DNA from 2 places in the Rhizobium sp. NXC14 genome. Region 2 is predicted to be linked to the other one. Evidence: predicted binding sites of a transcription regulator. Region 2 holds the regulator's gene; the other holds the start of a gene.
What was found. The regulator LexA, encoded in region 2, represses DNA repair genes until DNA is damaged. The targets are predictions, from matches to a motif close to TGTTCNNNNTGTGTTCNG.

Region 1 (4,196 bases), 1.2 Mb from region 2:
CGGCAAAGAACAATTCACCCCTGACGCTCGCACACACCGAAGGCTGGCTTGCGGCGATCGGCGCGGCTCGCAACGACCTGGAGCCACCGGCACGCGAAGCCGTGCCCGAAATCGCGGCGATCTCGGCGATGCTGCAGGCTGAGGGCGCTCTTCTTGCCCGCATGTCCGGCTCCGGCGCCACCTGCTTCGGGATCTTCGCCGATATGGCCGCCGCGCGCCATGCGACGGCAGCTCTTCACGAGGCGCGGCCCGACTGGTATTTCCAGGCGACGGAAACGGTTTCGGGGGGCATGTGATGGCAGGTTTGGACGAAAAACGGCCCTTCATCGCCGTCGGCATAGCCGTCCTCACCGTCTCGGATACGCGCACGCCGGAGACGGACAAGTCCGGCGATACGCTGGCGGTGCGGATCGCCGAGGCCGGCCACATGCTGGTCGAGCGGGCGATCGTGCCCGATGACCGGGAGAAAATCGCCGCTCAGGTCAAAGCCTGGACCGAGCGGGATGAGATCGATGTCGTTATCACCACGGGCGGCACCGGCTTTACCGGCCGAGACGTGACGCCCGAGGCGCTGGAGCCGCTGTTCGAAAAGCGCATGGATGGCTTTTCCGCTGTCTTCCACCGTATCTCCTATGACAAGATCGGCACGGCGACAATCCAGTCGCGCGCCACCGCGGGCGTTGCCAACTCCACCTTCATCTTCGCCCTGCCCGGCTCGCCCGGTGCCTGCCGGGACGCCTGGGACGGCATATTGAAAGCACAGCTCGACTATCGCAGCGTGCCTTGCAACTTCGTCGAGATCATGCCGCGCCTGGACGAGCATCTGAAACGCGGCGCAAAGAAATAGACTGGCGCTGCCGTTACAGTGCCGCGGTCGCGCCGTCGAAAACCTGATTTAGACTTTCGAGGCCGACGCGCTGGCCTGTGTTATGTGGCAATGCCCGGCAGAGCCGGCATCGAATCCCAGCCATCACCCGACAGCAGAATGCAACTTATGCCGTGGACATCCGTGACGACGAGCGTCCAGGTGCCGCTTTTGGCGGCATAGACCTCGAGAACGGCGTTTTGGTTGATCAGGCCGACGGCGGTGAGCTTCTCACCGAAATTCCTGTCGAGGAAACTGATGACGTCGGGTCGGCCTGCGCAACTGAGCATCGTCTGCGATGCTGCCGAATTCGGATGCGCGATCACCAATGTCGGCAATATGACGGCCAGCAGGCCGTAGATCCTACCGCGTACGCCGCAGATCCTACCGCGCATGCGGTAAATCCTACCGCTTGGCATGACGCACCTCCTTTCGCCGGAAACCCGGCAGAAGAGGAGATTTTTCGCCGACCTGTTCTGCCGTTCACCGGCATTCCACGGCATCCGTTGCGAAGCGCGGCGCTTCGGCGGCGCCATAGGTGAAGTATAGCGCGAAATCCGATTGGGCGCCATCTTTGCACGATGGCGGGACGTAATCACCAAAGCGCGCTTGCGACGAGACCAGCCATCCGGCTGCCGCCACCTTCCCCCTTGCGGGCGAAGGGGATATGCCGCACCGGCTTCCTCCATCTCGACGTTGCACTGGGCACGTCCCCTCGCCCCGCTTTTACGGGGAGAGGGTTAGGAGAGGGACAATCTCTCAGACAGGCTCGATGCAGCGATGGGCATTCTACCGCGTGGCACGCGCCACCCAGGAAGGAATCAATTCACTTGCAAGCTTGCGCGGCTTCTGGCCCTTGGCGAAGTCGGCAACAGGCATCCCGCTTCTGGCAGCGGCGAGCGCCAGGTTCTTCGGCATCAACAAGCCAAGCTCCAGCGGCGGTCGACCGCGGGCAACACGCTGGAAGAACGGGCGTCGATAGCCGCGCGAGGCGGCAAAGCGCGCTGGTGTCTTATTCAGCGCCACATATTCGGCGATCTCATCGATCCAGCCGGCCTGCGGCCTGGCGCCCGGCTCGATAAAGAGCAGCCATTCGCCTCGGGCGGAGCGCACGATGTCCTTGATATCCCATTGTGAATGGAACCGGCAGCCGGCGGCGTCGGCGACCCGCGAGGTGCCGTCTCGCGAGCCGTGATCGAGCACGATCACATCGCTGACGAGCCCTTCCACCGCGCCTGCCACCAATACCGATAAGGTCTGCGCCAGTTCGGATTCCTGATCCTGGCATTCGAGAACAACCGTCAACATCGACTATTCATAATGCGCCGCACAATTTTTTGCCAGCACCGTTTTGCGTATTTTGTTCTTGCATTGTTCTCGTTTTATCGATAGGAATTTAATCATCACAAACGGGCGGAGACAACGGCTTTCCGCTGCGGGAGAATCCGATGAGAGAGCAGTCCCTGGCAGGGCAGGCCGCATTCGCGCCTGCCAATACGGCAGATATTGCCGATGCGATGATCGTGTCCTCCGGTCTTCGGGTCGAGGTTGACCGGCGGCGCGGGCGTGGAGCGGGACTGAACCCAACAGGCCGGTTCGAAGCGCTGCAGCGGGAGACCTTCGACGACGGTTGGCAGACGCTGGAAGAACTGCCACCGTTCAAGACCGTGGTTCAGATCGAAAAGCCGCGCACCGCGATTACACGCAATGAATCGCCGGACCTTTCCTTCGACCGCTCGATCAATCCCTATCGCGGCTGCGAGCACGGCTGCATCTATTGTTTCGCCCGCCCGACGCACGCCTATATGGGGCTTTCGGCGGGGCTCGATTTCGAGACGAAGCTCTTCGCCAAGCCCGATGCGGCGAAGCTCTTGGAGCGGGAGCTCGCCAAGCCGGGGTACAAGGTGAGGGTGATCGCGATCGGCACCAATACCGACCCCTATCAACCGATCGAGAAGGAATGGCGCATTATGCGCGGCATCCTCGAGGTGCTGAACAAGGCGAACCATCCGGTGTCGATCGTCACCAAGTCGGCGATGATCCTGCGCGATCTCGACATTCTGCAGGAGATGGCCGGCAAGAACCTGGTGCGCGTCGGCATCTCGGTCACCACGCTCGACCGCAAGCTTGCCCGGGCGATGGAACCGCGCGCCGCCACGCCGCCGCGACGGCTGGAGACCATTCATGCGCTGTCTGAGGCAGGGATTCAGACTGCCGTCATGGCCGCTCCGCTGATCCCGGCGCTGAACGACCACGAATTGGAGCGCATTCTGGAATCGGCGAAGGCTGCCGGCGCGACCGAGGCGAGTTATGTCATCCTCAGGCTGCCGCTTGAAGTCAGCCCGCTCTTTCGCGACTGGTTGCTGCAGCACTATCCCGATCGTTACCGGCACGTGATGTCGCTGGTGCGCTCGATGCGCGGCGGCAAGGATTACGACGCCGAATTCGGCAAGCGCATGAAGGGCGCCGGTCCCTATGCCTGGCAGATCGCCCGGCGCTTCGAAATGGCGGCGAGACGCTTCGAGCTGACACGCCGCAGCGTGCCGTTGCGCGACGATCTGTTCGTGCCACCGGATGGCAGCGGCGTACAGCTGTCTCTGCTCTGATTTTTTAAGCTTGCGCATCGGCTGCTCAGAAAATCCGCCCTGTTTTCGAGCCCCGAGCGCAATTTCCGCGGATGGCCCTGACCGCCTCCATCCGCCGGACCGTCCCCGGCCGCCGCCCTGATCCGGGGACTTGCGGGAAATCGGGTTGGCGTGCGAGGTTCAGCCGCATGAAACGTCGCACGCCACCCGATTCTCCCCTGCTTTTCGACACGGTCCCTCTCGTGCCGGATTTCAAGCTTGAGCTCAAAGCCCGCAAGGCCGGCCACTGGCCGGTCGCCGGCGCCGACGAGGCAGGCCGCGGGCCGCTGGCGGGGCCCGTGGTGGCCGCTGCGGTCATCCTCGATCCGAAGCGCATCCCTGAAGGCCTCAACGATTCCAAGCAGCTCTCGGCGCAGCGGCGCGAAGAACTCTTCGTGCAGATCCTGGCGACCGCGACGGTTTCCATCGCCTCCTCCAGCTCGACCCGGATCGACGAAACGGACATACGCAAGGCAAGCCTGGATGCGATGCGCCGCGCCATCTGCAGCCTCGCCATTCCCGCAAGCTACGTCCTGACAGATGGGCTTGATGTGCCGCCCGGCCTCGATTGCCCAGGACAGGCCGTGGTCAAGGGTGACGCCCGCTCGGTTTCTATCGCCGCCGCCTCTATCGTCGCCAAGGTGACGCGCGATCGGATGATGGCGCGGGCGCATCATGTATTTCCCGATTACGGTTTTGCGGCCCAC
Region 2 (4,196 bases):
GAAGCCTGTCATAATCGAAGGCGTGCAAATTACAATGGCGCAATTTCCCGCCTTCGAAGGGGTATTGCATCGTGGCCTAAACCACGATCATGTCAGCCTGTTGAACGTTAGGCCTTGGCGATCGCATCGAAGGCAAGCAACTTCTCAAGCAGTCGCGGCATGTCCTTGAGATAGACCATGTTCGGCCCGTCGGACGGTGCGTTGTCGGGATCCTGATGGGTTTCGACGAAGACGCCGGCAATTCCCGTCGCCACTGCCGCGCGCGCCAGCGTTTCCACGAACTCGCGCTGGCCGCCGGAGGAATCGCCCTGCCCGCCCGGCTGCGCCACGGAATGGGTGGCGTCAAAAATGACGGGAGCCCCCATCGCCGCCATGATCGGCAGCGAACGCATGTCGGAAACCAGCGTATTGTAGCCGAAGGAGGCACCGCGCTCGCACAAGAGCACATTCGGATTGCCGCTGGCGTTGAGCTTCTTCAGAACGTTCTTCATATCCCAAGGGGCGAGGAACTGGCCCTTCTTGACATTGACGGCGCGGCCGGTTCTGGCGGCGGCGATCAGAAGGTCGGTCTGACGGCAGAGGAAGGCCGGGATCTGCAGAACATCGACCACCCTGGCCACCTCGGCGCATTGCTCGGCCGTATGGACGTCGGTTATGACGGGAAAGCCGAATTCCTTCTTGAGGTCGGCAAAGACCTCCATGCCCTTTTCCAGGCCGATGCCGCGTTCAGCCGAGAGCGAGGTACGGTTCGCCTTGTCGAAGGAGCTCTTGTAGACGAGGCCAATGCCGAGCTTGCCGCAAAGCTCCTTCAGCGTGCCGGCGACCATGAAGGCGTGATCCCGGCTCTCCATCTGGCATGGACCGGCGATCAGCGACAAGCGGCCAGTATTGGAAAAAGTCACCTGGCCTTCGCCTTCGCCGATCCTGACTTCGGAATTCGTGTCGGTGCTCATCGTGTTTCCTCGAAGGCGAAGAGCGCACCCTGCCCGGGCGTGGGCTTCACCAGAATGCGATTGTTCTTGCGTGTGAATGTGATCCCGTTAGCACCCAAATGCGCTTCTGTCACGGCAAGATCGATGACGGTGAAGAGGATTGCCCGCCCCCGCAGGCCGCGATCGGCTGATGAGACAGCGGTTTCGAAATAGGCCTCCAGCCCTTCCGGCGTCATCAAGCTGATCTTTGCATTCGATGCCGCGATATTCACGCCGAAACCGGTTTTCTCCACCGCCGCCTGCCCAATCGCGAGCCCGACGAAGGCGGCGAATGCCGCCGGGTCCGGTGCACAAAGTGCGATCTCGGCAATGCCGATCACGCCATTGGCGTGCGTCTCCAGCGCGGCGCGATCTGTAGGGAACGAATTGATGCGCTGGCAAGTAAAGAGAAAGAAATCGGGGGCGCGCAAATCAGCTGCAAAGGCCAGCTTAAAGCTGCCGACGCTCTCCGAACCGTCCGGCATCCGCATCGGCCGGCTGAACTGCAACATCTCACCGGCGCTCGCGCCGTTGCTGACGAAGCGCTTATGATCGAGGTCGGCATCCTCGCTGAGGAAGGCCAGCGCAGAAAGTCCCTCCTCGCCGCAGCGGAAACGGAAGGCGCGATTGCGGGCGATGAAGACGTTGCCCTGGCGGGCCGCTGCCTCGCTCTCGTCGACACTCGCCACGCCAAGCGGCTCCAGATAGGTCTTGTCGGCGAAAAAGACGCAGGCATTCTCCGTTCCGAAGGGATGGCGTGCATCGGCGGCGACGGTGAAACCGAGCTTGCCAAGCCTCTCACGCGCCAGATCGATATTGACCACGGGCAGCACGACATGATCCAGCGGGTGCGACCTGGCGGAATGCGCGTTCATGAATATCCCTCCTGAAACCGGCAAGAGATGTGCGACAGCACCTCCCTCAATGCAAGACATGTGCGCCAATCCGGCAAATGAAAATAAAAATCTCCACGAGTTGACGTGAACTTTTACGGAAATTTAGCTACTTGCGGAACACATATGGAACATATAGTGTCCGTTCTGGATTTGTTTCAATCACGGGGTCTGACGTCGATGCTCACGCGCAAACAACAGGAGCTTCTCCTTTTCATCCATGAGCGCATGAAGGAATCCGGCGTTCCTCCCTCTTTCGACGAAATGAAGGATGCCCTGGATCTCGCCTCGAAATCCGGCATTCACCGCCTGATCACGGCGCTTGAGGAACGCGGCTTCATTCGCCGCCTACCGAACCGCGCCCGGGCGCTCGAGGTGATCAAGCTTCCGGAGGCCTATAACCCCAGTCTTCAGCGTCGCGGTTTTTCGCCGAGCGTCATCGAGGGCAGCCTCGGCAAGCCCCAGCCGGTCGCCGCCCCCGCTGCGCCAAAGCCGGTCGCCGACAATGGCAACTCCGTCTCCGTGCCGGTCATGGGACGTATCGCCGCCGGCGTTCCGATCTCGGCGATCCAGAACAACACCCACGATATCGTCGTTCCTTCAGATATGCTCGGCTCCGGTGAGCACTATGCGCTGGAGGTCAAAGGCGATTCGATGATCGACGCCGGCATCTTCGACGGCGACACCGTGATCATTCGCAACGGCAGTACCGCCAGTCCCGGCGACATCGTCGTTGCCCTCGTCGATGACGAGGAAGCAACGCTGAAGCGTTTCCGCCGCAAGGGCGCCTCGATCGCGCTCGAGGCCGCCAACCCGGCTTATGAGACCCGCATCTTCGGGCCCGACCGGGTCAAGGTGCAGGGCAAGCTCGTCGGCCTCATCCGTCGCTATCACTGACGCCGGATGGGCTGGAATCGGTAAAACGATCATTGCGCCAATCATAGGCGCGATGGCGCATCCATGGTCGCGACAAAGCATCGAATGCGGTGGCGACCTCCAGGCCGGCATCGGCGAAACGCAATTCGAGCGAGCCGGTCCTACGCAGCGTCTCGCCGGTGAAAAGCGTGCCACCTGAACGGCAGCTGTTGAAACGCAGACGGACCGAGGTCACGACGATATCGGCCGTATCGCAGGCCGGGCCGAGATAGGCGGCATTGTCGATGACGGTGACGATATGGCCATTGCCAAGTCTTGATGTGCACCAAGCCTTCTTGACGCAGGAAAAACGGTTTGCTTCACCGCCTGCTGCGGCTGCCCGCATCGCCGCACTCGCTTCGTTCTGCTGATCGCGGGAAAGCCTGACACGGCGGCCTTCTCCTTCCGGCGGGATGGCCGGACCATCCAGCATCTTCGGCGGATCATGTGTCGGCAGCACCAGCGCTCTCTGCCACTGGTCGAATATGAAATCCGGCGGGTTTTCACGGTTGGAAGCTATTGCCTCAGCCGCGACGACCGCAACCAGACTGCCATCCTCCGAAATCAGCAGATCCGGCGGCCGGGGAACCGGCAGAAGCAGCACGATGAGCGTAGAGATGGCGATGATCGAGGTGCCGACGTGGCGCAGCCGAGTGCGCAGCAGCGTCAGCAGCAGAAAGCCTGCCACCGCCACTGCGAAATACCAGGCGGGCAAGCGGCCGATGCCGATATCACCGCCCCAGCCGGACACCGTCTTGGCAACCGCAATCACCAGATCGAGGCCGAATCCGACGACCTTCCAGAGCGGAGCGTCCAAACCGAAAAGCATGAGCAACATCGCCAACAATCCGGCCGGCATGACGATGAAGGAGATAATCGGCATCGTCGCAAGGTTTGCCGGCAGGCCGTAAGCCGTCAGGCGATGAAAATGCTCAATCGAAAACAATGCGGTGGAAAAGCCGCCGATCAGCGAGGTCAGGAAGACGCCGCCGAAGAAACCGGCGACGGCAACCACCGGCCTCATGATCGGCAGTTTCAGAAAAGCGTTTTCGCGGACACGCCTGTCCTTCCACAACTGATAGCCCGATACCAAGGCCAATGTGGCGGCAAAGGACATCTGAAAGCTCGGTCCCAATACTTCCGAAGGTGAAATGGCGATGATGATGAGCGCGGAGAGAACGACATTGCGCAGGCTGATCGACGGCCGGTCGAAGAAGACGGCAATCAGCATGATGGCCATCATGATAAAGGCGCGCTCGGCCGAAACCCCGAAACCGGAGATCAGGTAATAGGCGGTGACGGCGATGAGCGCGCCGGCAGCGGCGATCTTCTTTGTCGGATAGGCTTGGGCGACGCCGGGAAAGAGGCTGAGCAGCATCCGAAAGCCGACGAAGAAGATGCCAGCCGACAGCGCCAT

Region 1: NXC14_RS04510 (PA0069 family radical SAM protein) is a predicted target of LexA. The motif match lies at 2,227-2,244, and genes of this name have one in related genera.

The regions. Positions count from the first base shown of each region.
Region 1 is NZ_CP021030.1:922,907-927,102, reverse strand. It holds gene NXC14_RS04530 (4-(cytidine 5'-diphospho)-2-C-methyl-D-erythritol kinase) at 1-296, shown strand, start outside; gene moaB (molybdenum cofactor biosynthesis protein B) at 296-847, shown strand; gene NXC14_RS04520 (hypothetical protein) at 928-1,284, opposite strand; gene NXC14_RS04515 (glycosyltransferase family A protein) at 1,655-2,173, opposite strand; gene NXC14_RS04510 (PA0069 family radical SAM protein) at 2,314-3,471, shown strand; gene NXC14_RS04505 (ribonuclease HII) at 3,639-4,196, shown strand, end outside.
Region 2 is NZ_CP021030.1:2,093,109-2,097,304, reverse strand. It holds gene kdsA (3-deoxy-8-phosphooctulonate synthase) at 108-953, opposite strand; gene NXC14_RS10335 (VOC family protein) at 950-1,846, opposite strand; gene lexA (transcriptional repressor LexA) at 2,045-2,761, shown strand; gene NXC14_RS10325 (ComEC/Rec2 family competence protein) at 2,742-4,196, opposite strand, start outside.